DNA from 2 places in the Vogesella oryzagri genome. Region 1 is predicted to be linked to the other one. Evidence: predicted binding sites of a transcription regulator. Region 1 holds the regulator's gene; the other holds the start of a gene.
The links. Region 1 encodes NrdR, which represses ribonucleotide reductase genes. Its sites were predicted from a motif close to AAANACNATATATNGTNTTT; they were not measured.
Positions count from the first base shown of each region.

Region 2: a site for NrdR is predicted at 12,200-12,219, ahead of ABNW52_RS08330 (ribonucleoside-diphosphate reductase subunit alpha). Genes of this name have one in related genera too.

Region 1 covers NZ_JBEFLD010000001.1:146,632-161,097, reverse strand. The annotation lists gene ABNW52_RS00825 (aspartate/glutamate racemase family protein) at 1-520, opposite strand, end outside; gene ABNW52_RS00820 (LysE family translocator) at 520-1,128, opposite strand; gene ABNW52_RS00815 (aminotransferase-like domain-containing protein) at 1,280-2,713, shown strand; gene ABNW52_RS00810 (hypothetical protein) at 2,876-3,079, shown strand; gene ABNW52_RS00805 (cold shock domain-containing protein) at 3,267-3,809, shown strand; gene ABNW52_RS00800 (carboxypeptidase M32) at 3,990-5,474, opposite strand; gene ABNW52_RS00795 (hypothetical protein) at 5,554-6,240, opposite strand; gene ribD (bifunctional diaminohydroxyphosphoribosylaminopyrimidine deaminase/5-amino-6-(5-phosphoribosylamino)uracil reductase RibD) at 6,342-7,451, opposite strand; gene ABNW52_RS00785 (GNAT family N-acetyltransferase) at 7,448-7,984, opposite strand; gene nrdR (transcriptional regulator NrdR) at 8,062-8,517, opposite strand; gene rfaD (ADP-glyceromanno-heptose 6-epimerase) at 8,687-9,682, opposite strand; gene ABNW52_RS00770 (DUF924 family protein) at 9,737-10,315, opposite strand; gene rfaE1 (D-glycero-beta-D-manno-heptose-7-phosphate kinase) at 10,351-11,313, opposite strand; gene pyrF (orotidine-5'-phosphate decarboxylase) at 11,331-12,077, opposite strand; gene lapB (lipopolysaccharide assembly protein LapB) at 12,098-13,264, opposite strand; gene ABNW52_RS00750 (LapA family protein) at 13,293-13,586, opposite strand; gene ABNW52_RS00745 (integration host factor subunit beta) at 13,759-14,055, opposite strand; gene rpsA (30S ribosomal protein S1) at 14,065-14,466, opposite strand, start outside.
Region 2 covers NZ_JBEFLD010000004.1:114,974-129,439, forward strand. The annotation lists gene ABNW52_RS08285 (ankyrin repeat domain-containing protein) at 286-585, shown strand; gene ABNW52_RS08290 (hypothetical protein) at 1,722-2,225, opposite strand; gene ABNW52_RS08295 (helix-turn-helix domain-containing protein) at 2,465-2,707, opposite strand; gene ABNW52_RS08300 (hypothetical protein) at 2,704-3,720, opposite strand; gene ABNW52_RS08305 (S-4TM family putative pore-forming effector) at 4,082-4,990, shown strand; gene ABNW52_RS08310 (hypothetical protein) at 5,011-5,619, shown strand; gene ABNW52_RS08315 (hypothetical protein) at 5,622-6,428, shown strand; gene ABNW52_RS08320 (ribonucleotide-diphosphate reductase subunit beta) at 6,860-7,942, opposite strand; gene ABNW52_RS08325 (hypothetical protein) at 8,037-8,615, opposite strand; gene ABNW52_RS08330 (ribonucleoside-diphosphate reductase subunit alpha) at 9,141-12,002, opposite strand; gene pgeF (peptidoglycan editing factor PgeF) at 12,523-13,302, opposite strand; gene rluD (23S rRNA pseudouridine(1911/1915/1917) synthase RluD) at 13,247-14,371, opposite strand.

The sequences.
Region 1 (14,466 bases):
GCGAGGCCGGCAGCACCTGCCCCAGGCACAGCTCGTCGAAGATCACCCGATACACCTCGGCGCGGCCTGCCTCGTCCGGCAGCTGCACCTGCAAACCGGCTGCGGCCAACCTGTCGCGGTAAAAATCCTGCTCCATGGTGAAGCGGGTGCCCAGCAGCCCGACGCGGCGCACGCCAGCCGCCTGCAGCGCGGCGATGGTGGGGTCGGCAATATGCAGCAGCGGCACGTCCACCGCTGCCGCCACCGCCGGCGCCACCTTGTGCATGGTGTTGCTGCACAGCAGCAGGCCGGCAGCCCCGGCCTGCACCAGGCCCTGGCCGGCGGCGGCCAGCTGCGCCCCCAGCACCGGCCAGTCGTCGGCACGCTGCCGCGCCGCCACCGGGGCAAAATCCACGCTATGCAGCAGCAGCGGCGCCGAATGCAGCCCGCCCAGCCGGTCGCGCACGCCCTGGTTGATCAGCTGGTAGTAATGCAGCGTCGATTCCCAGCTCATGCCGCCCAGCAAACCCAGATAACGCATCACCACACTCCCGAAATCGTCAGTTCATCCCACAGCAGATAGCCGGCAGTGGCCGCCATTGCCAGCGCCATCACGCCATTGAACAGCCGCCGTACCTCAGCACGCGCCAGGTGGTGGCGCAGCGCATCGCCCATGCCGGCCCACACTGCGATACAGGGCAGGTTGACCATGGCGCAGATGCCTGCCAGCAGCAGCGAATGCTGGGCGGTGGCATCGTGCGGCAGGAACAGCACACTGGTATTGACCACCATCACCCAGGCCTTGGGGTTCACCCACTGGAACGCCGCCGCGCCGATAAAGCCCAGCGGTCTGGCGCTCTGGCGCCCCTCCGGCGCACCGGCGCGCCACACCTGCCACGACAGCCAGAACAGATAGCTGCAGCCCGCCAGCGCCAGCCACAGCCGGCCATGCTGCAGCAGCGCCAGCACCCAGCCCAGCAGCAGCGACACCAGCAATATCTGCAGGCCGTGGCCACCGGAAATGCCCAGCATGTGCGGTACGGTGCGGCGCCAGCCGAAGTTGACCCCGGATGCGGCCAACATCAGGTTGTTGGGACCGGGGGTGATGGACATCAGCGCAACATAACTCATTAGCGGCCAGCTCAGCATGGCAGTCTCCTTGGACAGGTGGGGATAGAGACATGCTAGCCGCTGGACAACGCTGGTTACAGTCGCACAGATTTGCTATTGTCACGGTGACAGTCTGGCTGCTCATGCAACTGTCACCATCGTTTTTAGCCCACGCTGTCACGAGACGCCGATGAATACTGCCACGCTGTACCAGCAACTTGCCGACGACCTGTCCTCCGCCATCAATCTGGGCACCCTGCCGCCCGGATCACGCCTGCCGTCGGTGCGCAAGACCGCCAGCAGCCGCCAGTTGTCGCTCAACACCGTGGTGGCCGCCTACCGCGTACTGGAAGACCGCGGCCTGATCGAGGCGCGGCCGCAAAGCGGTTACTACGTACGCTCGCGGCTGCCGTCGCCGGCGCGCGGCGCCAGCCACCGTCCGGGCCCGGCACGCGGCACCGACGGCGCGGTGCTGGACCTGATCGGCGCGGCGCTGAAGGCGCAGCAGACCCCGGGCTACATCGACATGGCGCTGGCCTGCCCGCGCGGTGGCGACTTCTACCCGTCGGCCAAGCTGGCGCGGCTGATGGGCCAGGTGCTGCGCAAACAGCCAGGGCTGGTGGGCAACTACGCGCTGCCACCGGGCTCGGAGCGGCTGCGCACCCAGATCGCCCGCCGCGGGCTGGAGCTGGGCATGGCACTGCAAGCCGACAACATCATCCTCACCCACGGCGCCATGGAAGCGCTGCAGCTGGCACTGCGCGCCATCACCCGCCCCGGCGATACCGTGGGCATCGAATCGCCGACCTATTTCAACCTGCTGCCGCTGTTCAACAGCCTGGGGCTGAAGGCGGTGGAAATCCCCACCGACCCGCAGCACGGCCTGGCGCTGGACGCGCTGGAACTGCTGCTGCAGGAACAGCGCCTCAACGCCATCATCGCCATGCCGAACGTGCACAACCCGCTGGGCTGCAGCATGTCCACCGACAACAAGAAAAGGTTGGCCGCACTGGTCAACCGCCATCGCGTGCCGCTGATCGAGGACGCGCTGTACGCCGAGCTGCAGTTCGGCGACGCGCTGCAACCGGCGGTGAAAGCCTTCGACCAGGACGGCTGGGTGCTGGTCTGCGCCAGCTACACCAAGACGCTGGCGCCGGACTTCCGCGTCGGCTGGCTGGAAGGCGGCCGATTTGGCGAGGAGATCAAGAAGCTGAAGTTCGCCAGCTCCATCGCCGAGCCGCTGGTGCTGTGCGAAACGCTGGGCGCATTCCTGGAGTCCGGCGGCTACGACCACCACCTGCGCGCGCTCAAGCGCCGCTACGCGCTGCACGTGGACAAGGTACGCGCGCTGATCGCCGAGCACTTCCCGCCCGGCACCCACGCCACCAACCCCAGCGGCGGCTTCCTGATCTGGGTGGAATTGCCGGAAGACTACGACACCGTGGCGCTGTTCCACGCCGCCATCGCCGAGCGCATCAGCATCTCGCCCGGCCCGCTGTACTCGCCGGGCGGCCGCTACCGCAACGCGCTGCGGCTGTCCTGCTGCCAGCCGCTGGACGAACGCTACGTCGGCGCGCTGCAACGGCTGGGCGAGCTGGCACGCACGGTTGCGACCCGCCCCTGAGCGTGCCGGCAGCGGGTGGCACTTTTCGTCACGCCGCGATTAGCGCATAAAGACAACCATGCAGAGCAACCAAGCCAATAACGGCACGCCGGACAAGCGAGCCGAAGCGAGGGTCAACATGATCGCCAGCCTCACACCTGGCCCACAGCGGGAGCCACGTTCATGAACGCGTCGTTACTGCTGTGGGGCGTCGTCGTCAGTTCAGTCGGCTTCGGTTATTTCATCTACGGCAAAAAACAACGCACGCTGCTGCCGCTGCTGTGCGGCATCGCACTGATGGTCGTGCCCTATCTTATTGCCAGCAGCTGGCAGCTGGTCGCCGCTGGCGCGGCAATCGCGGCGATTCCATACTTTGTGAAAATGTGAGCGCCACGGCAGGGGCATACCTCAGCGATCCGCCCCACTTGGCGCGCCGTCACGCGGGCGCGACTCGTATGGAAAAACTGGCAGCCAAGCGCGATGGCCAGCCATGTCGTACCAGCCGGGCAAACGGCCCGAAATTCTTAGGAGATAAAAGCCGCTGGAATGCCGATTCCATAATCAGGGCAAGAATATGGCTTACTATGGCACCATCACCCGCTGGCTGGATGACAAGGGTTACGGCTTCATCCAGCGCCAGGACACCAAGGAAGAAGTCTTCTTTCACATCAGCGACTGCCCGGCCAGCGGCATCCGCCCGCAGCTGGGCTGGCTGGTCTCCTTCGAGCTGAAACAGGGACGGGACGGCAAAGCGGCAGCCTGCCAGATACAGGGCAAAGGTTTCGCTGCATCCCGACCCGGACGCCCTGCCCGCCAGCCCGCGCGCCCCAAAACCAGCTTCAGCCACATGCTGCTTGCTGCCGCAGTAGTCGCCGGACTTGGCTATTTCGGCTATCAGCGCTACCAGGCACACGTCGCGATAGCGGCAGCAGACGCCATCCTGTCACAGCAGACCAGCCCGCTCGAGCCAGTCAGCCAGCAACAATTCAGTTGTGACGGCCGCCAGCATTGCTCGGAAATGCGATCCAAAGAAGAGGCGTTGTACTTTATCCAGCACTGTCCAAACACCAAGATGGATGGTGACGGCGATGGAGATCCGTGCGAAAGGCAGTTCTAAGCACCGGAGCATGATGCTGCCAAGGTGAACGGCCCAGCGCCTGTTGTGCCAGTAGCGGCGCAAACGTTGGCCGCAGCTTGGCGTCACGCCCGGATGAGGCCTCCGCCCTAGCCTGCGGCCAAGCAACAAAAACGGCAGTCAACCGCATGCGGTGACCGCCGTTTGCCGACAAGCGCGTACTTACAGATAGCGTGCTTGCAAATGGGCGCGGAAATGCGCCGGGTTCAGCGCTTCGCCGGTGGCGCGCTGCACCAGCTCGGCGGTTTCCCAACGGCTGGCCTGCGACCAGATGTTGGCATCCAGCCAGTCCATTACCGGCGTCAGGTCGCCAGCGGCGATGCGCGCATCCAGGTCCGGCACGCTGCGGCGGATGGTGGCGAAGTATTGCGCCGCGTACATGGCGCCCAGGGTGTAGCTGGGGAAGTAGCCGAAGCTGCCGTCGGTCCAGTGGATGTCCTGCAGGCAGCCGTCGCGGTAGTTGCCGCGGGTGTCGACGCCGAGATAGGCCGTCATTTTTTCGTCCCACAGCGCCGGGATGTCTTCCGCCTCGATGTCGCCCTCGATCAGCGCGCGCTCGATCTCGTAGCGCAGGATCACGTGCGCCGGGTAGGTCAGCTCGTCGGCATCGACACGGATGAAGCCGGGGCGCACACGGGTGTACATGCGCGCCAGGTTGGCCGCATCGAAGGCGCCCTGCTCGCCCAGGTGTTTCTTCACCAGCGGCGCGATCAGCTGCAGGAAGGCCGGGCTGCGGCCCAGCTGCATTTCGAACGACAGGCTCTGGCTTTCGTGGATGCCCATCGAGCGCGCCTGTCCCACCGGCAGGTGTACCAGCTCGCGCGGCAGGCGCTGTTCGTAACGGGCGTGGCCGGTTTCGTGCACGATGCCCATCATGCTCTGCATGAAGTCGTCGTCGCGGTAGCGGGTGGTGATGCGCACGTCCTCGGCCACGCCGCCGCAGAACGGGTGCACCGACACATCCAGCCGGCCGGCATCGAAGTCGAAGCCGAGCAGGCCCATGATCTCCACCCCCAGCGCGCGCTGGCTGTCCACCGCAAACGGCCCCTGCGCCGTGAGCAGCTGTTCGCCGGCCTGCTTGTCCATCACCTGCCGGATCAGCCCCGGCAGCCAGGTCTTGACGTCGCCGAAGATGCGCTCCACTTCGGCGCTGTTCATCCCCGGCTCGTATTTGTCCAGCAGCGCGTCGTAGCGGCCCTTGCCGCTGGCGTCGGACAGCAGCTGCGCCTCTTCGCGCGACAGGCGCAGCACCTCGCGGAAGTTCTGCAGAAAGCCCTGCCAGTCGTTGGCCTTGCGCTGCTCGCGCCAGGCGTGCTCGCAGCGGCTGCCGGCCAGCGCCTTGGCTTCCACCAGCGACGCCGGCAGCAAGTTGGCGTGCTGCCAGCTGCGGCGCATTTCGCGCAGCGAGGCCTGCTGCGCGGCATCCAGCTCTTCCTGCCCGGCGCTGGCCAGCCAGGTATTGAGTTGCGGATCGGTCAGCGTGGCGTGCATCAGCACCGACAGCTCGGCCATGGCGGCGCCGCGGGCGTCGTTGCCCCCCGGCGGCATCATCGCCGCTTGATCCCAGCCGGCGATGGCGGCCAGATGCTGGTAGCGGTACAGGCGGGTAAACACGGATTCCAGCTGCTGATAGGCAGAAGCGCTCATGCGGTACTCCAGGTCAAGTCAAGGTTGGCCGCATGATGCCATTGGCAACGCCGGGGGCTCAATTGGCCATCAGGGCAGCTCAGAGCGGCTGGGCGGCACCGAACTGGCCACGTACGTCGGCATCGGGAAACGACAGCCAGTAGTAGAAGAATTCGCGGGCGATGGTGAGGAAGGTTTCGCTGGCGAAGCTGTCGGACAGATGCAGCAGCATGGCATCCACCGCCATGCGGTAGCTGTCCGGGTGATGCGGCTGGTCGTGCAGCAGGAACAGCAGCGGCTTGAGCAGCTCGCCGCGCTCGCCCAGCACGTCTTCTTCCGAACCCAGCTCGTACAGCTGCCCCAGGTACAGTTCCAGCGACGGCGGGAAGCTGTCGAAGCCGGCATCGCTCATGCGCTGCTGCAGGTCGTCGAACGAGGCCAGCACCGGCAGGCGCACGTGACGGGTGGTAAAGCCGGAGCGGGCGTTGAGCTCGGTAACCTTTTTGACGTCACCGATCCAGAAATAGTAGTACTCGCGCGCAGCGGTCATCGCCCCCGGGCGGTCTTCCGGCGCGCACAAGGACAGCAGTGCATCCACCGCCGAGCGGAAAATGGTGGTGGTGCGCGGCTGGCCACGCACGATCAGATTGAGCCGGGTCAGCACCCGACGGCGCAGCGCCAACACCTCGCTGTCCGCTCCCTTGCTCTCCAGCAGGCGCAGGTAGGCATCCAGTGCGTCCTGTGCATCCCCCTTTTCGCTTTTAGCGCTTTTTTCGGCTCTACTCATCCGTGGCCTTCTCCTGAGTGCAGACCGGCTGGTTCTGCGCGGTCTGCAGCATAGCGGTTCATGTGTTATCCGACAATTCGCCGGGCGCGCCAAGCGCGAAATCAGTCTGGCCGCGGACGCAGCGTCAGGCGCAGGTCGCGGCCAACCATGCGCAGCTCCAGCACCTCCAGCGCCAGCTTGTCGTCCAGCGACGTCAGCGCCGGCCAGGCAAACAGCCCGCGGGCAGCATCGCCGGCCAGGTACGGCGCCAGGTACAGCACCATCTCGTCCACCAGCCCGGCCTGCAGCAGCGCGCCATGCAGGCCGGCGCCGGCTTCCACCATCAACTCGTTGATGCCGGCGCTGGCCAGTTCGCGCAACAATTGCGCCAGATCGACATGGCCAGCTGGTGCCGGCAGTGCCAGCACCGTCACACCACGCGCGCGGTATGGCTGCAGGCGGGTTTCATCCGTCACCGTGGTGGCCAGCCATACCGGCGCCACGCCGGCATCGTAAATGCGGGCGGTGGGGGACGTCGCCAGCGCGCCGTCCAGCACCACGCGCGTAGGCTGGCGCAAGCAGGGTGTGTCGCGCACCGTCAGCTGCGGGTCATCGGCCAGCACGGTGCCGCTGCCGGTCAGGACGGCACAGTTGGCCGCCCGCAGCGCGTGCACGTCGCGGCGGGCATCGGCAGCGGTAATCCACTGGCTGACGCCGTTGAGCAAGGCAGTCTTGCCGTCCAGCGTCGCCGCCGCCTTGAGCGTGACCCACGGCCGCTGCCGGCTCACCCGCGACAGAAAGCCGCGATGCACGCGGCGGGCCTCGGCTTCCAGCAGGCCGGCCTCGGCCGGGATGCCGGCGGCCTGCAGCATGGCAATGCCGCGGCCGGCTACTTCGTGATACGGGTCGACCATGGCGGCCACTACCCGGCCGATTTTTTCTGTGATCAGCCGGCCGGCGCACGGCGGGGTGCGGCCGTGGTGGCTGCACGGTTCCAGCGTGACATAGGCGGTGGCGCCAGCCGGGCTCAGACCGCGGGCGTAGCAATCCTTGATCGCCTGGATCTCGGCATGATCGCCGCCCACCTGTAGCGTGGCGCCCTCGCCGATCACGGCACCGTCGCGCACCAGCACGCAGCCGACGCCCGGATTGGGCGCCGCGCGGCGGGTGGCGGTTTCAGCCAGGCGCAGCGCCTGCTGCATGTAGCGGTGATCGTCTGCGGAAAAGTTCATGGCGCCGCGTTCCATTCTGGCGCCAGCAGGCTGTAAATGCGGGCATCCCAGTGCCGACCGCGGATATACAGATAGCCGCGCAGCACGCCCTCCTGCTGGAAGCCCATGCGCTCGGCCACGGCGCAGCTGCGCAGGTTGGCCGCGGCGGTGATGATCTCGGTACGGTGCAGGCCCAGCTCCTGGTAGGCGATGGACAGCAGTTGCTGCAGCGCCTGCGGCAGGATGCCGCGGCCAACGTAGGCATCGGCCAGCCAGTAGCCGATGGCGGCGCGGCGGTCATGGTGGCTGATGCTGTGCAGATCGCACACCCCCACCGGCTGACCATCCATTTCGATCAGGCAGGTACGCGATGCGCCCAGGCGCCGCTCGCAGGCGCGCAGCTGCAGAAACTCACGCACCTGCGCCTCGGTCTGCGAGGTCTCGACCCACGGCAGCCACTGCCCGAGCGCATCGCGGCTGGCATTGACCAGCGCAAACAGCTGGGCCGCATGCTGCTCTTCGGCATCACGCAGGGTGATAGGGGAAGTCGTCATCTGCTGCCTCCACGCCCGCACCGGCCAGGGCGGCCGGCCGACAGGAGACTGCCCTGCCTGCGCGCCGCCGGCAGGCATCAGGGTTTTTTCTGGATTTCCTTGATGGCATCGCTGAACTCGGCGATGTCCTGAAAGCTCTTGTACACCGAGGCGAAGCGCACGTAGGCCACCTTGTCCAGCTTGGCCAGCTCGTTCATCACCATTTCGCCGATCTGGCGGCTGGACACTTCGCGCTCGCCCAGCTGCAACAGGCGCTGGCAGATGCGGTCGATGGCATCGTCCACCAGCGGGGTGGATACCGGCCGCTTGTGCAAGGCGCGCAGGAAGCTGGTACGCACCTTTTCCACATCGAACTCGGTGCGGTGGCCACCGGTCTTGACCACTTGCGGCATGCGCACATCGGCGGTCTCAAAGGTGGTAAAGCGCTTTTCACAGCCCAGACAGCGGCGGCGGCGGCGGATGGTGCTGCCATCGTCACTGACGCGGGAATCCACCACCTGAGTATCGATACCGCCGCAGAAAGGACATTTCATTGTTATACGTCTCGCTTGCTTGCCATAGCCGGATGTTATCAGCAAACCCATCGTCAATTTAAGCCTTGCCATCAAGGATGGCGGCAATTTGCCGCTTTCACGGCCGCGGACAGCAAAACGGGCTGCCCAAGGCAGCCCGTAAACGTGCTTGCGGCCAACTTGTGGCGGCTTAGCGGCTCATCAGCCAATCCACGTAGCGATCCACGCCCTGCTCGACGCTGAGCATGGCATCACCGTAGCCCGCTTCGCGCAGCTTGCCGATGTCGGCCTGGGTAAAGCTCTGGTACTTGCCCTTCAGCGCCTCCGGGAAGTCGATGTACTCCAGGATGCCCTGCTGCACCAGCTCGGCCAGCGTCAGCGCCGGCTTGCCTTCATGGCGGCGGCAGGCGTTGACGGTGGCCACCGCCACGTCGTTGAACGGCTGCGCGCGACCGGAGCCGAGGTTGAAGATGCCGTTCTGCTCCGGGTTGTCGAGGAAGTACAGGTTGACCTTCACCACGTCCTCCACCGACACGAAGTCGCGGCTCTGGGTGCCGTCGGCGTAGCCGTCGTAGCCGCCGAACAGCTTCACCTTGCCGGTGTCGCGGTACTGGTTGAAGTTGTGGAACGCTACCGAGGCCATGCGGCCCTTGTGCTGCTCCTGCGGCCCGTAGACGTTGAAGTAGCGGAAGCCGGCCACCTGCGCGGTGAGGCCCTCGCGCATGCGACGGCGCAGCACCTGGTCGAACAGGAACTTGGAGTAGCCGTAGACGTTGAGCGGGCCTTCGTGCTGGCGCTCTTCCTTGAACACGCTGCCCTTGCCGTAAGTGGCAGCGCTGGAGGCGTACAGCAGCGGCACTTCTTCGGCCTGACAGAATTCGAACAGCTCCAGTGTGTACTGGTAGTTGTTCTCCATCATGTACTTGCCGTCGTGATTCATGGTGTCCGAGCAGGCACCCTGATGCAGGATGGCGCGGATTTCGCCGTCGAAATCGCCACTGCCGATCAGGTTGATGAAGTCCTGCTTGTCCAGGTAGTCGCTGATTTCGCAATCCACCAGGTTGACGAACTTGTCGCCACGGGTGAGGTTGTCTACCGCCAGGATGTCGGTCTCGCCACGCGCATTCAGTGCCTTGACGATATTGGAGCCGATGAAACCGGCGGCGCCGGTGACGACGATGGTCATGTGTATTCCTTTTCAGGCGGGCCGGCCTCTGCGGCCAATCCGGTATCGATTCGATTAAAAGCTGCTGCCCGGTTGCTGCAGGAACGCCAGTTCCTCCGCCGTACTGGCCCGCCCCAACGCCGCATTGCGGTGCGGAAAACGGCCAAAGCGGGCGATGATGTCGCGGTGACGGCCGGCATAATCCACTACGCCGGCGTAGCCCGGGCTGTCTGGCGGCAAGGCAGAGAAGAGCCGCACACACTCGTCCTGATCTTCCAGCCGCTCGCTGTGCTCCAGTGGCAGATAGCAGAACCAGCGCGCCACCGGCGGCAACTGCTGGTCCAGCCCTGCGGCCAACATGCCGTGTGCCACCTGCTGCGCCAGCGCATCGCTGGCAAAGGCGCGCGCTTCGCCGCGGAACAGATTGCGCGGAAACTGGTCGGCGACCAGCAACCATGCCAGCGCCTGGCGGGCATCATCCGCCACCGGCAGCAATGTGCCGGTCTGCAGCGCCGTCACCAGCGCCAGGAAACGCTCGCGGATGATGCCGTCGAACACCGCATCCTTCTTGAACCAGGCATCGCGCGGGATGGCCAGCATCTCGTCGCTGCTGCCACCAAACCAGAACTGCAGGACTTCCTCGTGCCACAACATGCGTGCCTCGCTTTCCTGCTGCAAATGGGTGCTGCTTACAGAGCAAACAGCTCGCGCTGATGGCAGACGGCCGTGCCGAGCTTGGCCACCACGATGCCGGCGGCGGCATTGGCCAGACTCATGGCCAGCGGCATGTCCAGCCCGGCAGCCAGCATCAGGCCCAGAGTGCCGATCACGGTATCGCCGGCACCGGACACGTCGTACACCTCTTTCGCCAGCGTCGGTTCATGCACCGCGCCGTCGGCGCGGAACAAGGTCATACCTTCCTCGCTGCGGGTCACCAGCAAGGCGTCCAGCTGCAGCGCTGCGCGCAGCGCTTCGGCCTTGGCGCTGAGCTGCTCCTCGGTCTGCCAGCTGCCGGCGACCTGACGGAACTCGCTGCGGTTAGGCGTCAGCAGCGTGGCACCGGCGTACTTGCTGTAGTCGTCGCCTTTCGGGTCGATCAGCACCGGCTTGCCAGCCGCCCGCGCCAGCGCGATCATGCGCGCGACGTGGGTGAGGCCGCCCTTGCCGTAGTCGGACAGGATCACCACGTCGTGTTCGGCGACGATGGCGGCGTACTCGTCCAGCTTGTCGGCGAGGATTTCATGGCTCGGCGCGTCCTCGAAATCGAGGCGGATCAGCTGCTGCTGGCGCGCCACGACGCGCAGTTTTACCGTGGTGGAAATCTCCGGATCACGCTTGAGCGAGGCCTGGATGCCGTCGGCGGCCAGCAGGCGCGCCAGCGCGGTGGCGGCTTCGTCGTCGCCGACCACCGACAGGATGGTGGCCTGGCCACCTAGCCCGGCGATGTTGCGCGCCACGTTGGCCGCACCACCGGCGCGCTCTTCCATGCGGTTGATGCGCGCCACCGGCACCGGCGCTTCCGGCGAGATGCGGCTGACATCGCCGAACCAGTAACGATCCAGCATTACGTCGCCCACCACCAGCACGCGGCTGGCGGCCAACTTGCTACCCAGGGTTTCGGGCGCCAGGCCCAGTTGCTGCAACAGGCTCATGTTTGTCCTCCGCCCGTTCAGGCCTGGCTTAGCTGCCAGGCGCGGATATCGGCATTGATGCCGCTCAGCACCGCCAGCGGGTCCACCGCCTTGGTAATCGGACGGCCAATCACCAGGTAGTCGGCACCGGCCTGCAACGCGGCGACCGGGGTCATCACCCGGCGCTGGTCATCGGCGGCGCTGTCGGCCAGGCGGATACCCGGCGTCACCAGCTTGAAGTCCTGGCCAAGCTCGGCCTTCAGCAGCGGTGCTTCCTGCGCCGAGCACACCACGCCGTCGAAGCCGCTGTCGCGGGTGAGGCGCGCCAGACGCAGCACGTGCTCCTGCGGCGGCACGGTGATGCCGATTTCGGCCAGATCGGCGGCTTCCATGCTGGTGAGCACGGTAACGGCGATCAGCAGCGGACGCTGGCTGTAGTTGGCCAGCGCCTCGGCCGCGGCGCTCATCATGCGGCGGCCGCCGGAGGCATGCACGTTGACCATCCACACGCCGATGTCGGCCGCCATCTTGCAGGCATGCGCCACGGTGTTGGGGATGTCGTGGAATTTCAGGTCCAGGAACACCTGGAAGCCGCGTGCGGCCAACTGCTCCACCAGTTGCGGGCCGGCAGCGGTAAACAGCTCCTTACCCACTTTCAGCCGGCATTGGCTCGGGTCCAGGCGGGCGGCAAAGGCCAGCGCGGCATCGGCGGTGGAAAAGTCCAGTGCCACCAGCACCGGCGAGGCCACGTTGGCCGTGGCATTTTCAAGGATCAAAGGATTCATGCTTGGTCGTGTCGGTGAATTCAATTGGTTTCCGAGCGGTTGGGCGTAAAGCTTTCCCACTCGCCACAGGCCGGGCAGTGCCAGAAGAATGCCCGCGAGCGGAAGTTGCAGCGCTTGCAGCGGTGCACGGTCAGTTTCTGCGCGTGCTTCATCACCAGCGCGCGCGCCACTTCGGCATCCATGCGCCCTTCCGGGCTCAGCTCGTCCATCTGTGCTTCGATCAGGCGATACACGCCCAACAGGTTCGGCCGGGCGTGCACCGCCTCGCGCACCGCCTCCAGCGCCTTGGCTTCGCCTTCGTAGGTCGCCACTTTCTGGTACAGCAGATCGGTCAGCTCCAGCTGCGAGAAGGTACGCTGGTAGCCGCGCAGCAAGGCAATGCCTTCCTGCGACTTGCCCAGTGCCTCGTGGGCGTCGAACAGCCGCTCGGCCACCATGGCCAGGTATTCGTAGTTCTGCTTCTCGATTGCCTGCCACGCGGTGATGGCAGCCTCCAGCCGGCCTTCCGCCACTTCGATATCGCCCAGTAGAATGCTGGCGCGCACGCACTTGCGGTTGGCCGCAAACGCCTCTGCCACGTAATGACGGGCCTTGTCGTAATCGGACTGGTACAGCGCCGCCTGCGCCAGCTCGCAGAAAAACTGCGCTACTTCATGCTGGAAGGAATGCGCATCGCTGCGCAGCTCGCGCGCGGTGGCAATAGCCTTCTCCCAGTCGCGGTCCTGCTGGTAAATGCTCAGTAGCTGCTCGCGGGCCGACTTGCCCATGTGGTGGCTTTTCAGCAGGGTCAGCAGCAGCTCTTCGGCCCGATCCACCAGGCCGGCCTTGTGGAAGTCCTGCGACAGCTCGAAGCGCACCTGCGATTTTTGCTCTGCCGTCAGGTCCGGCAGCTCCAGCAGTTTCTGATGCAGGCGGATGGCGTGATCGTTCTCGCCGCGACGGCGATACAGCTTACCTAGGCTCAGCTGCACATCCAGCGAATCCGGGTGCGCGCGCGCCACTTCGGCCAGCGAGCGCGAGGCGACGTCGGTACGGTCATCGACCAGCGCATCCAGCCCCTTGTAAAACGCGGCCGGCACTTCCTTGGCCTGCTTCAATACGGCGCGCATGTCCACGCGCGCGGCCAGCCAGCCCAGGCCAAAGAAAGCCGGGAACAGCAACAGCCACCACAGATCTAGATCCAACATTCAACCTCGGATAGGGAAAACCGCCGGCTCAATCGGCCAGGGCATCGCTCGGATCAGTCACCACCTTGCTGGCGGCCTGACGGGAACGCAGTTCCTTCTTGAGCTGCGACAGCTCGCGACGAACGCGCAGGGAATAGGCAAACGTGGCCAGCAGGCCGATCACGGCGCCAGCAACGAAGAAAATCAGCAGCAACAGAATCAGCGGCACTTGCCAGCTGTGACCGAAGAACAACTTGAACTCGACCACGGTGCTGTTCTGCACAGTGACCGCAACCAGCAACACGAGCAGTAGCAGCTCAAACAAGCGGAACAGGTAACGCATGGGACTCTCACTTGGTTCGCAACACAGACAGGTTGCCGATGACATCATGCCAGCGACAAAACGACCAGCCTCGCAAGTTTAAACGAAAGCACGATGGCTCCCAAGCGCGCATGGCATAAAAAAACGCTGCGACCGGTGGTCGCAGCGTTTTGCTAGACAGACAACAAGCAACTTATTGGTCAGCGCCGTCCTCGAGATCAACTCGCTCGCGCAATTCCTTGCCTGCCTTGAAGTGAGGCACGTATTTCTCAGGAACGACAACGCTGCTGCCAGACTTGGGGTTGCGGCCAACCCGCGGCGGACGGTAGTTCAGATCGAAACTACCGAAGCCGCGAATCTCGATTCGCTGCCCTTTTGCCAGGCTGCCGGCCATCGCATCCAGAATGGTTTTGACGGCCAGCTCAGCATCTTTGGCGACCAACTGAGGATAACGCTCGGCAAGCCTCGCAATAAGCTCAGATTTGGTCATGTCCATAAATTACTCGTTGCCGCCGGACAGTTTGGCTTTCAGCAGCGCGCCCAGGCTGGTGGTACCAGCAGACACGTTGGCATCGGAGGATACGGCTGCCATGGCAGCTTTCTCTTCCTGCATGTCCTTGGCCTTGATGGACAGGCTGATGGAGCGGGACTTGCGATCCACAGCGATGATCACGGTTTCAACTTCATCACCCTCTTTAACGTGGGTGCGGATGTCTTCAACGCGGTCGCGGGATACTTCGGAAGCACGCAGGTAGCCTTCAACGTCGGCTTCCAGCTGGATCACGGCGCCCTTGGCATCAGCGGACTTAACGATGCCCTTCACCAGGGAACCCTTGTCGTTCATGGCAACGAAGTTGTTGAACGGATCACCTTCCATCTGCTTGATGCCCAGGGAGATGCG
Region 2 (14,466 bases), on a different contig from region 1:
TAGCGCAGTCTCGGGCGCCGCTGCATTCTGCTTGGCATCACGGTCGATTCATCGAGTTGCGCATGGCGGTGTCTTTGGTATTCTCGTACTTATTGGCTTGTGGCTTGCTGGCATGCAATTCGAGGTTTTAGGCATTCAATGGTGTTTCATACGCTAGCATGACACTCACAGGAATACGTTAGGTATCTAATGGCAAAGCGACCGAAGCAACGTGCCACGCTGGCAGTAATCTTGGCTTCCACATCCGATGTCCTATTCCCAGAACACCTCGGCAATGCTCCAGTAATGCTCGATAGCGCAGGATGCGATGGTGACACGCCTCTGCATGTCGTGGTGCGGCGAAACGATCTCTACGCAGTCCAAACCCTCCTTCAAGCCGGAGCAAAGGTCAACGCAATTGGCGACATGAGTGAAACCCCGCTGCACGTTGCCGTCGGGCAGGAGAACACTGCCATCATCGAAGCTCTTCTTAGGGCCGGGGCGCGCTCTGATGTTCGTTCCGAATTCGGTGAAACCGCGACCGAGCGCGCAGCCAGAATGGGAGGTGAAGTTGCCAAGATTTTTGCTCGCAAGCGTGACACCTAACGTTAGTGTCCGCTTTTCCATGAAGGCATCGACTACTTTGGGTCGATACCTGACGTGAGCCCTACGCATTCTACTTAGCCGAAGCACATTGTCATGCTATTGTGCTAGCATGACAGCTGACGGCCAAGAGCCGTCATCCACCCAGCCACACCCATAGCAGACGGTGGAGCTGCCCATATGATTACAGCTGGATAATCAGACAGCGGTCAGATAGTGGGTCTGCCATGCATCGACTTGGAGCCTGACAATGGTGGTCCAGATGATGTCAAATAGCACGGCAGTTTTGCGTCTGAATAACTGTTGGCACCACTGGGGCCATACCCGCCGCCAGCGCCAATTACATTTCTAAGGCTTGAACATGTGTGCCTGCTACTTCCGCGCCCAAGGTGAAGACTTCGACGTCGACTCATTTCTCACTGACTCGCCATGGCACGCAACTGCTACGGCTTATCGAAAAGGCGAATCGAAGTCGAGGGGTGTTCAGCCAAGAGAGCGCTCAGGACTCTCCCTTACGGTCATTGACGACGACAACGCAACAATTTCGCAACAGGTCATCGCTTGCCGTACGTTCATGAACGACCACTTGCAAGAACTCATACGGCTGAAATCGTACGCTGGGGTGGATGCCCGTTGGTTTAGCCTCGCGTATTACCTTCCCATTGGTGAGGTCTACGCTGTTTGCCCATATTTTGAGAGTGATTTTCTCTCTGAGCTAGTGGGCATCGGCGCGGAGTTTGAATTCAATGTGTTTTGCAGTTCGACAGAGTAAGGGCAGAGCATCGTGACGTCTAACTGGTCTGTCCCACTCCACCTGACGCCCAACTGCGGCTCTGGACACCGCTGTTAGGTAGCCTCCGCGGCTTCGCCGCTCCGGCTCAGGTTAACTTCACGTTCCTGAGCGTCCGCTTTCCCTACTCGACTATTTCTGCTTCGGGTCGATTGCTGACGCCCACATTCTCGTCTAAGTATGTCTTCTCTATGTTGGCCAGCGGGCACCAGCGCTCTGGTCAGGTACGACCGGCACGGCGGTCAACGACCACCAGCGCCCGCAGTGCGCATCAGTGTCCAGTACCGGCGCCCTTCCATGCTGGCATACCGCGTCTGGGGCAATGCACCATCAATGTCCAAGAACAAAATCATGAGCAAGCTTTCGATTTGTCCGCATACCAAGCCAGATATCCCGCCCGTAAAGCGCGGGCATCCGCTAGCGCGTGATGAGGCTGCCAATTTCCACCGTATGCCGCTTGAGATGCATGTCTAAAAATGGGATCTCTCACGACGTCGTACTGTAATAGCCATTTTTCTTCGATGCACTGTGGTAGCGGTTGACTACCATTGCCCTGAAGAGCATCAGCCAGGAGCTCCCAGTCGGATGCGTAATCAAAGACTACAGTGATGGGCTCTCTATGTGATGCAAACCATTGATGCAACCGATGGGTGAGATGGGCGGCACTACATCGTGCCTCAGGTACTTTATGCATCAACGGCAGTACCGAAGCCCGCACAAAGTCGCTGCAGGCCTCGAGCATATAATCGTTGCGCTCACCATAGAACTCTCGCCCGTCCTCGGCGACAAGCCCGACACTTATCAGATCCATCTGTACAAAATCAGTGAATTCGGTATCAAGAAATACCAGCATCGGACATTCCTCCTATTGCATTGGCAGCAGCGTTCATTCTTGCTGCTGCAGCTCTCTTGAGCTTTTCGATCGTTTCACGGCGAAAGAAGACTCGAGGCAACTTTCCATAATGCCTGCAGGCAACCGTTCGTAGCTTGGGGCTTGGTAGTGCAGTGACTTAGCTCGCAGGCTATTATAAATTCTTGGTGCAATCGATGACTTATAATATGTTCGGCCTTTATTTTTTTCCATATGATTTATCAATCATTTGAGTTTTTCTGCCGAATTTCTTCCGCTAAAATAATGAGAAAATAACTAAGTTCCATTTTTAGGCCGAAGCTAATTTTCAAGAGACTGTCAAGTGTTGGTGATCTTTGCCCTAGCTCTAATAAAGATACATATGACTTGCTTATTTCAGCCCTGAAGCTCAATTCCTCCTGTGATAACTGCATTTCTCTTCTAATTCGCCTTAATGCCTTGCCAAATATCTGGTTATGGTTCATTTGGATTTCCTTTTCTTGATGGCCCACCTATGGGACTCTGAGAGTAATGCCAATATACCAATGGCGCGAGAGTGGAATTGAAACGCTTTTTTGCTTGACGTCATGTTGATGACTGCTTCTGATAAACAGCCATACTTAGCTTCGTGCTGAATGGTTGCAATGCTAATCCCTGTTTTTACTGATAGCTCTAAGGTTGTGAAAGTTTCCTGATCAGTGCCAAGCTGGGTATTCGTCGGTTTTACGATTTTTCGCCCTCTCCCTGTGCGGCTTTTGTAAGTGTTGCAATCATTTATTCTAAGCAATACTTCAGCTGTTATGTCACTCCGCCGGAAAACATACGTTAAGCCGCCATCAATGGCGGGTCCATGAATTGGAATAATGCCTATTGATATTATTCGATCTGCAATATTGGTTGGGTTGCACATTAATTTACGAGCAATTTCATGGGTGAATATGTAATTTTCGCGAAACGTAGTAAGTTCGTCGATTTCAATGCAGGCGCGCCGCTCATCAAGCCCTCTTGCAGTAAGGAGTTTTGCTTTTATTAATCGATAGATGGCATCTGGATATACTTCCAAAAATTCAGCAGACTTTCGGATGGATAGTGAGCTACTTCTCTCTCCAATGGTCCTGAGTGTTTTGCTTAACGCGAGGCTGGGTAGACCAACAGTAAAGTTGAAGGCAGCAATCCTAATGTACTCTCCGTCAATTTCATTTAGCAGATCCAATCGCTTGGCGTGATCAATTCCATAATGGTCAAAACGGACGATTTTGCCGTTTGGTACAGACTCGTTGAGACTTGATAACCGATGCAAAAGCCTCGCTACACTCTTCCCGTCAATAACTTCCTGTTTATCAATTCGCTTTCGATGGGCTAAGTAGTTATCAGGGACATATATCAGGATTTCTTTTCTTAGCAGCGTCTTGATGATGTGTGATGACACGTTCAATGTGGTGGCAACCGTCGCTATGGACAGAGCAGGGGCTTCATCGTCTGGCGTGTAGTTGTTCACTACCGGAATGGGATGCACTGTGTGCAGCCAATGGTTTGCAATCGATTCCAGCTTCGCATCAAAATTCTCACACAGCCCTAGGCCATGCAGTAAGCTAGTAACGGCATACCGTGGCCCGAGAGAGGGGTACGCTATATATCGTTTTTCAACCAGGTTGATTACTGCGCGCTGACCCTACGGGTGTAGCTGGATACATTTATGCCTGCAATACCGAACCCCAAAAAACAGATGCACTTTCTAAGTTGAAAACAGCAGCTATCCGTGCTGAAAAGGCACGTACAGCGACAGCCAATGGGGACATCAAGGATGCTTTTGATTGGTGGAGCTTGCTTTATAATGATAAATTTCCGAGCTACTACCTATGAGCATCGTCCAAAAGCAGGAGCTGCCAGAAAACATTGAACTTCTGGCGGCTCAAAGAAACCTTTATTCCAAGGCAAAGAACATCATTGGAATACAAATGTTGCTTAGTGTTCCTATTGCCATTGGTGCTGCAATTACCACAATATTGAAGCCAGAATTCAAGGGCTATGTAGCTCTCTGGGGTATCTTGGTTGTGGTTTTTGACCTGTTTGTATTCACACCTTGGGTAAAAAATCTACGCGACAATGCCGCTAGGGTCCAAGAGCTATTTGATACTAGAGTTCTAGGCTTGGATTGGAATGAAATTTCGGTTGGAAAAAAACCAGAGCTCGAAATGATTCATGAAGAAGCACAGGAACATGGACTGACCGATGAAGAAATTTCTGGCTTGCGAAGATGGTATCCCGTAGCAATAAATGAGGTTCCAGAAATATTTGGAATTATTCTCAGCCAACGATCCAATGTATGGTGGGATGCAAGGATGAGAAGGAAGTACACCTTCGCTATCCATATCATCCTGGTTAGTATTGCATTGGGATTGATTGGCTATGGCTTATATGAAAAGAAGGATATTTTTGAGTTTCTGGCATACATCATTGCACCTTTAGTCTCAACCTATGTCTTCGGCTATCGTCAGATGATGGAGCACGGCGCTGCTGCTAATAGATTAGATAAACTGAAAGAGATTTCCGAAAAAATTTGGTCTGATGCTATTGCAGGTAAAGACGTCAATGTACTGAAACTGAAATGCAGAACACTTCAAGATCAGATTTTTGACCATAGAAAGAAAAACCCTCCAATCTTTGATTTCTTGTTCCGCTGGTTTAGAGATGACAATGAAGCTTTGATGAATAAAGGAGCAAAGGTGCTTTTGGCTGAAGTTAAAAATCAAAAATGCACCCTATAGTGCCTTTTTAAGGAATCACTGTGATTGATAAGGAAATTTCTTCTATTATCTGGCCACCGTATCATGCCTTCTATATCCAATCAATGCTATTCAATACATCATCAGCACTTCAGGCATGTGAAAGAGCATCAAATTACGTAAAGGCGATCACTGAAGGAAAGGTCGCCCCTCAAGATAGAAAAGATGAATTGCTTGATTGTCTACAAAATTTCATCAATCACAGTGGAGCTGTGGCACGATATTTTTTCCCATCGTTGATTGGTGGAAAAGGAGACAAAAAGCTATTGCACAAGCAAAGAGCTGAATATTTGTGTAAGGTGTTTTCTATTGACCAGAGCAGTCCTCTGCATGATAAGAAGCTCAGAAATGCCATAGAGCACTTTGACGAGCGGCTAGATAGATATCTTGAAGACGGTATTGTTGGACATATCTTCCCCAGTCTTATTCTTGATAAACCTGAAGATACCGCGATTCCACATCATATTTTTAGAGCTTACCATCTTAATGATGGTATCTATCAGGTTCTAGGTGAGCGGCACCACGTTCAACCAATTTTGGATGAGATGATAAGAGTACACGACATGCTGGTTAAGTTTGATAGAAACGGTGGCAGTTTTCGTGGGGCATGAATATGAATCAACCTAAAAATTTAGTAGAACAAATCAATGCAATGAGCTCAGATGATATTTCAAAGTTTATCCTTGAGTGCATGGGACTAAGAGTGGAAAAACTAGAAGAGCCTGGTGACAGAAAGGAGGCGGACTTTCTTGCATATTATGAGAGTGAGATTTTCATAATAGAGGCGAAGCTGAAAGTGGATGATGAAAAAGAATTGAGTAGACGAGAGCGCGTTTTGACTCAAGGCGAAGTGTATGTGAAAGATGATGTTCTGGGGAGGGATAATACTGTATCTGGAGCACTGAGTAATGCAAGGGATCAGTTAATATCTTCTGCAAAGGTCCATAGGCATGATCTCAGAATTATTTTCCATCTTTCAAAAGGGATCAATGTAAAAGCGAAATATGAAAAAACTACGGACCCATTACTTGGGCGCACAAATATAATTGACATGACAACCCAAAAATACAAGCCGTGCTATTTTTTTAGATATAGCGACTTCTATAAATTCAGACACGCATTTGACGCGGCTATTGTTGGATATGTAGATGGTCACTTCGAATTGCACGCAAATTTATATGCAAATCCCCATTCGCCCAGATACGAGAAGACAAAGAAAAGTAAATTTCTAGCTCGTTATAAATGTAAGGATCCTATGGTCGAAGAAGCCCAAGGAAGGGCATACATTCCAGATGCCAATATTAGCATTAGAGAATCAGAGGAAGTTCTTAACCATCTCCGTATTAAATACAAAAATGCAATGTTAGAACAAATAGATTTTTTTGCTCCAGAAATTACAATCAGAGTTGCAAATGAGTGAATAAAAAACAGTACAAAGAAGGAAAAGTGCCCAATTGAGAGTTGTTCCATACATTGCTTGCCAGTTGTAATTGCTGAAACTTGGCTTTGTTGCACAAATCGGAGCTTGAGCATGCTCGGTAAAATGATGGTATGAGCAAGTCCATCCCACCCAAGTACCAAACTGAGTAGTCCCAACTCCCAAAGTTACTTTTCGATGGCTGATAAACCCCGCAAAGCGGTCGACTATTACACTTAAACTGGAAGGCAGCTCTGGCCGAGAAGCGGGCCGATCGAATACTCCAGTAAGCGGTTACATCTGATTGCGCCATGAAAAAGGCCCTGTAAAAACAGGGCCTTTTCTTCGTGCAAAGCAAGATTTCATACTTTGGCTATCGGAAATTGCAAACTTTGACTACAAAATTTCAACCTTTCCGATTTCTGACAATTAACTCAATCCCAGCTCAGCGCGCCACCAGTCTGATATTCAGTCACTCGCGTCTCAAAGAAATTCTTCTCTTTCTTCAAGTCGATCATTTCGCTCATCCACGGGAACGGGTTGTTCACGCCGGGGAACATCTGATCGAGGCCAATCTGCTGCATGCGGCGGTTGGCGATAAAGCGCAGGTATTCCTTGAACATGCTGGCGTTCAGGCCCAGCACGCCGCGCGGCATGGTGTCTTCGGCGTAGGCGTATTCCAGATCCACGGCTTTTTTGAACAGGTCGGTGATTTCGGCCTTGAAGTCTTCGGTCCAGATTTCCGGCTGTTCCAGCTTGATGGTGTTGATCAGGTCGATGCCGAAATTGCAGTGCATGGATTCGTCGCGCAGGATGTACTGATACTGCTCGGCGGCGCCGGTCATCTTGTTCTGGCGGCCCAGCGCCAGGATCTGCACGAAGCCGACGTAGAAGAACAGGCCTTCCATGATGCAGGCGAACACGATCAGCGACTTGAGCAGTTTCTGGTCGTTTTCCAGGGTGCCGGTCTTGAATTCCGGGTTGCACAGTACGTCGATGAACGGGATCAAGAATTCGTCTTTGTTACGGATGGACGTTACTTCGTGATAGGCGTTGAACACTTCGCCTTCGTCCAGGCCCAGGCTTTCCACGATGTACTGGTAGGCGTGGGTGTGGATGGCTTCGTCAAACGCCTGGCGCAGCAGGAACTGGCGGCATTCTGGGCTGGTGATCTGGCGATAGGTGCCGAGCACGATGTTGTTGGCGGCCAGGCTGTCGGCGGTAACGAAGAAGCCGAGGTTACGCTTGACGATGCGCATTTCGTCTTCGGTGAGCTGGCCGGTTTTCCACTGTTCGATGTCGCGCTGCATGTTCACTTCTTGCGGCATCCAGTGGTTGGCGCACTGCGCCAGGTATTTTTCCCACGCCCATTTGTGCTTGAACGGCACCAGCTGGTTTACGTCGGTGGTGCCGTTGATCACCTTTTTGTCTACCACGTTGACACGGTTGGTGCCGTGCGCGTCCATGGAGTTGCTCGGGGTGGCGGCGGCCAGCGGGGTATCGTCAAAGCTCAGCATGTTAGCTCCAGTTATTCTTAAAGTTGCTTGGTTTCGGTTGCGGCCAACGTTGAGGTTGGCCGCAGTTTGTTCTGTCTTGCCTGCAGCGGGTGGGCTAGTAGCCGCGGCCGACTTTGCCGCTGAACGGCTGCAAGCGGATGGTGCTCAGGTCGTTTACCTTCCACACGCGTTTCATGTGGCCGAAGTCCCGTTTTTGCTCATCGCCAAATTCCACGTCCGGCCGGTAATCCAGGTTGAAGCGCACCTGGCCTAGGTACACGGTTTGGCCGGCGCGTACTTCAAACTGTTTGTCCAGCCGGAAGCTGGCGTTGCCCTGGTAGCCAAACGGCCAACGTTCTGGATCGTCGTTCCATTGTGCGTAGGCCTGTTGCAGCTGGTAGCGTCCGGGCGGCAGCGCCAGCAGTTGCAGCTTGCCGTCTACCGGTGTCATGCCTTCTTCGCCAAACACGGTATCGGTGCCGAAGTTGGCGTACACGACGCCGCGCTGGCCGTTGTCCAGCCCGCGCCAGCTCAGGTTGGCCGAGGCGTAGCTGGGGTTGTAGGTACGCGCGGTCATGGAAAACACGGCATAACCCAATCCCGCCGGCGGTTGCAGGCTGCCGTGCAGCTGGTCCGCCATGGTGCTGCAGCCGGCCAGCAGGGCGGCCAGGCACAGTGTCAGTAAGCGACGCATGGTTGTCTCCTTGGTGACGGGGGTCACTGCGGTTGGACTGGCTGGGTGGAACCGGGTTCGGTGCATCCTGCAGCCGCCTCGCGGGAAGCGGCTGGGAGATGCAGGTTGGCCGCATGCGGCCAACAGTTAAATTAATATTTATTTGTATAGGCGAGCTAACAACACTCTACTAAGCCACTATATTCCTTAGATTTCTTGTCGGTGTTTAGGGCGGCAATTAAGCCGCCCTCCCGACTGACTTTTATTTCATTGTTATTGTCTGCTCAACACCTCTGTGACTTACTTTGTGACGAATTTCGCCGACACAATGCTTTTTCATGTATTCAAACTTCTTAATCGACTGCAAGTGGTGCAGTCTTAAAAGCGTAAGAAGTGCAAATAGAGGAAATGCTAAGAAAAACATTGTTTCGGATAAATTTAGCCAATAAGTAAATCCTATTAGCGCCAAACAGACAGCAACTAAACCCAAAAGAGGCCAGTCGGGGTTTGTCTTGCGTCGTCGCATGACTCACCCCTTTTCTTAAATTACTGGCAGCTCTCGCAATCCGGGTTGTCGATGGAGCAGAACTTGGCGTCGGTGGCCGGAGTGGTGTCCACCACGGCTGCTGGTGCGGCGGCTGCAGCCGGGCCGGAGGCTACCGCGTTCAGTTCGCCGCCGCGGCCAGTGGATTTCTCCGCCGAGCTGGCGCCCAGGGTGCGCAGGTAGTAGGTGGTCTTCAGGCCCTTCACCCAGGCGTGCTTGTACAGCTCGTCCAGTTTCTTGCCGGATGCGCCAGCCATGTACAGGTTGAGCGACTGCGCCTGGTCGATCCATTTCTGGCGACGGGAGGCGGCTTCCACCAGCCAGCGCGGGTCGACTTCGAACGCGGTGGCGTAGATGGCTTTCAGCTCGGCCGGTACGCGGTCGATGCGGCCCAGGCTGCCGTCGAAGTATTTCAGGTCGGCGACCATTACTTCATCCCACAGGCCCAGTTTCTTCAGATCGCGCACCAGGTATTCGTTGGTGACGGTGAATTCGCCGGACAGGTTGGATTTCACGAACAGGTTCTGGTAGGTCGGCTCAATGGAGGCGGACACACCGATGATGTTGGCGATGGTGGCAGTAGGGGCGATGGCCAGCACGTTGGAGTTACGCATGCCGTGCTTGGCGATGCGCTCGCGCAGCTTGCTCCATTCCATGCGTTCGGTGCGGTCTACTTCCAGGTAGCCGCCGCGCTCTGCCGCCAGCAGGTTGATGCTGTCGTGCGGCAGGATGCCGCGATCCCACAGGCTGCCCTTGTACGACGGGTAGCGGCCGCGCTCTTCGGCCAGCTCGGTGGAGGCCATGTAGGCGTGGTAGGCCACGGCTTCCATCGATACGTCGGCAAATTCCACCGCGGCTTCAGAGGCGTAGGCCACGCGCATCTGGTGCAGGCAGTCCTGGAAGCCCATGATGCCCATGCCCACCGGACGGTGCTTCAGGTTGGAGTTGCGCGCCTTCTTCACCGGGTAGAAGTTGATGTCGATGACGTTGTCCAGCATGCGCAGCGCTACGCGCACGGTGCGGCCAACCTTTTCGGTGTCCAGCTCCAGGCCATTGGCGCCTTGCTTCAGGTGGCGCGACAGGTTTACCGAGCCCAGGTTGCACACGGCGATTTCGTCGTCGTTGGTGTTGAGGGTGATCTCGGTGCACAGGTTGGAGCTGTGTACCACGCCCATGTGCTGCTGCGGGCTGCGCACGTTGCACGGATCTTTGAAGGTGATCCACGGGTGGCCGGTTTCAAACAGCATGGTCAGCATCTTGCGCCACAGGCTCAGTGCCGGAATCTGCTTGAATACTTTCAGCTCGCCACGGCGGCCTTTTTCTTCGTAGGCGGTGTAGGCCTTCTCGAATTCCTTGCCCACCAGGTCGTGCAGGTCCGGGCATTCGGACGGCGACAGCAGGCACCACTCGCCACCTTCCATCACGCGCTTCATGAACAGGTCCGGAATCCAGTTAGCGGTGTTCATGTCGTGGGTGCGGCGGCGGTCGTCACCGGTGTTCTTGCGCAGCTCGAGGAATTCTTCGATGTCGGCGTGCCAGGTTTCCAGGTAGGCGCACACGGCGCCTTTGCGCTTGCCGCCCTGGTTGACTGCCACGGCGGTGTCGTTGACCACTTTCAGGAACGGCACTACGCCTTGCGATTTGCCGTTGGTGCCCTTGATGTGGCTGCCCATGGCGCGCACCGGGGTCCAGTCGTTGCCCAGGCCGCCGGCAAACTTGGACAGCAGCGCGTTTTCCTTGATGCCTTCGTAGATGCCGTCCAGGTCATCGGCGATGGTGGTCAGGTAGCAGCTGGACAGTTGGCTGCGGCGGGTGCCGGAGTTGAACAGTGTCGGGGTGGACGACATGAAATCGAAGCTGGACAGCACGTTGTAGAACTCGATGGCGCGGTCTTCGCGGTTCACTTCGTTCAGTGCCAGGCCCATGGCGACGCGCATGTAGAATGCCTGCGGCATTTCGATGCGGGTGCCGTCCACGTGCAGGAAGTAGCGGTCGTACAGGGTTTGCAGGCCCAGGTAGCCAAACTGCAGGTCGCGTTCCGGCTTCAGCGCGGCGCCCAGTTTTTTCAGGTCGTACTCGCCCAGTTTTTCATCCAGCAGCTCGGCGGCGATGCCTTTCTTGATGAAGTCCGGGAAGTACAGCGGGTAGTGGGTGTCCATCTCGGCCTGGCTGATGGCCTCGCCCAGGATTTCCAGGCGGATGTGGCCCAGCAGCAGGCGGGCGGTCACGTAGTCGTAGGCCGGGTCCTGCTCGATCAGCGCGCGGGCGGCCAGAATGGCGGATTTGTTGACTTCTTCTTCCGACACGCCGTCGTAGATGTTCTTCAGCGTCTCGGACAGGATGGCGTCCACGTCGGTGTTGGCCAGTGCCACGCAGGCGGCTTCGATGGTGCCACGCAGACGGGCGACGTCCAGCGGCAGCTTGCGGCCGTCCTTGCGCACCACGTTGATCTGGATCTGGTGCAGCGCTTCGCCACGGGCGGCGCGCTCTTGCGAACGCTGTTCGCGGTACAGCACGTAGGCGCGGGCCACGTCGTGCTCGCCGGCACGCATCATGGACAGCTCTACCTGGTCCTGGATGTCTTCGATATGGATGGCGCCGCCTTCCGGCTTGCGACGCATCAGCGCATTGACCACGCCCTCGGTGAGCTGCGCCACCTTGTCACGGATGCTGGCGGAATTGAGGCTTTCGGCGCCCAGCACGGCCAGAAAGGCCTTGGTCATGGCGATGGAGATTTTCACCGGCTCGAATGCAACAACGGCGCCGTTGCGACGAATGGTCTTGTACTGGCTGAAATCCGCCTGCGGTGCGGCGGCGCGACCCAGTTCGGCGGCGGTGTTCGCTTCGGTAGTGGTCAGTGGCATTGTCTTTCCCTCGTGGTGGGGTGGTTATTCGTATCGACCTGACGGCCCGCTGGCGGGCGGCCATCACGTTGGCCGCGTGTGCGGCGTCGGGCTGACGACCCGGTGGTGGCCCCGTCCGGCGGGTGGGCCGGGCAGGGCGCGAGGTATGGCGCCGGCTGTGGACAATTCTGTTGAAAAGCTGTGAGCTGGCTGTGCACAAACACAATATAGTGGGTTGGCACGTGAGAACGACGCAAATTCTAGTGGTGAAGGGGCGTTGGGACAAGTCTTGACAGGCGGCTGAAAAACCGAAATCCGCGCCAGTATTGGCTTGGCGGGTGGTTCGATTTTTTTAAGAAAATTTCCTGCCGCGGTGGCGTCGGTGCGACATGCCTGTTGCATCAAGGCTTTGCGGCCTGCTCTGCATCGAGGACTGTCCGGCGGTAATCGGGGCTGTGGCAATTTCGATACGGCCAAAACGCAACAAGGGGCGGCCTGGGCCACCCCTTGAACACAATATCTTGTGTCTGTTTGAGTCAGATCAGTTGAGCCAGATCAGACTGGCCATTCGACCAGTGATCTGGTCACGGCGGTAGGAGAAGAAGCGGTCGCGGTCGATCACTGTGCACGCATCGCCACCGTACACCTCGCTGATGCCGAGCGCGGCCAACCGTTGCCGCGCCAGCTGGTAGATGTCGGCCAGGTATTTGCCGTCGTCTATCGGCTGGAAGGCGGTTACAGCATGGATGTCGTGCGCCAGAAAGGCTTCGCGTACCTCGGCGCCTACTTCGAAGGCGTCCGGGCCAATGGCCGGCCCCAGGTAGGCGATCAGGTTGGCCGCCGGCTCGTTCATCGCCTGCACGGTGGCCTCGATCACGCCGCCACACAGCCCGCGCCAGCCAGCATGAGCGGCGCCCACGACTGTGCCGGCACGATCGGCCAGCAATACCGGCAGGCAGTCGGCCGTCATGATGCTGCACACCACGCCGGGGCTGCGGCTGAAGCTGGCGTCGGCTTTGGGCTTGCTGCCGGGGGGCACCGTGGCGGCATCCACCACCACGGTGCCGTGCACCTGCTCCAGCCAGGCCGGCTCGGCCGGCAGTTGCTGGCGCAGCAGCGCGCGGTTGGCGCTAACGTTGGCCGCATCGTCGCCCACGTGGTCGCCCAGGTTTAGGCTGGCATACGGGGCAGGGCTAACGCCGCCTTTGCGGGTGGTGATCAGGCTGCCGACATTGGCCGGCAGCGGCCAGGCCGGGGTGATCCACTCATGGGACATAGTGCACCTCAACGTCGTAATCGTCGTCGTCCCAGTCGTCGTCATCGTCATCGGCGATTTCCGCGCTCTTCAGCGCCTGCTTGGCGTTGGCCGCGGCCAGTTTTTCCTCGGCCTCGGTGCGCAGCACTTCCAGCACCGCTTTCATGTCGTCCGGCACCGAGGCTTTCCAGCTACGACTGATGCCGGTGGCCGGGTGCACCAGTGCCAGGGTGTAGGCGTGCAGTGCCTGGCGCCCCAGCTGCTTGATGATGGCGTCGGCGGCTTCGCTGCCGTGGTGGCGCGGGTTGCCGTAGGAGGGGTCGCCGGCCAGCGGGTGCTTGGCCTCGCGCATGTGGACGCGAATCTGGTGGGTGCGGCCGGTTTCCAGCTTGCATTCCACGTAGCTGAAGTCGGCAAAGCGTTCCAGCACGCGCAGGTGGGTGATGGCCGGCTTGCCGCCAAAACGCACCACCGCCATTTTCAGGCGGTTGTGCGGGTCGCGGCCGATCAGGGTTTCGATCTTGCCGTCGAACGGCACTACGCCGGTGGCAATGGCGCGGTACACGCGTTTTACCGTGCGGGCTTGCAGCTGTTGCACCAGATTGGTTTGTGCCTGCAGGGTGCGGGCCACCACCATCAGGCCGGAGGTGTCCTTGTCCAAACGGTGCACGATGCCGGCGCGCGGAATCTTGGCCAGCTCCGGGTAGCGATACAGCAGACCGTTGAGCAGGGTGCCGCTCCAGTTGCCCACCGCCGGGTGGACCACCATGCCAGCCGGCTTGTTGACCACAATCAGGTGCTCGTCTTCGTACAGCACCGGGAAATCCACCGGCTCCGGCTGGTAGCTCTGCTCGTCCGGCAGGCGGACGATTTCCAGATCGACGATTTCGCCGCCCAGCAGCTTGGTCTTGCCGGCAACCACCTTGCCATCCAGCTTGACCTTGCCGTCCTTGATCCATTGCGTCATCCGGCTGCGCGAATAGTCGGGCAGCATCTTGGATAGCGCGCCGTCCAGGCGTTCGCCGCCCAGCTCGTATGGCACGGTCAGCTGTTTCATCTCGGCTACGGGCTCGCTGCCGGTGTCCAGTGTTTCGTCGTCCAGCAACTCGTCGCCGAGCATGTCTTGTTCGTTCATGGTGTTGGTGCGTGTTCTTCTAAAGGAGTGATTTTAAAGGTTTCGGCGGGGGTTGTCCTGCCGGCCTTTGTGCTGGTGGCTTATGCCGGGCGGGC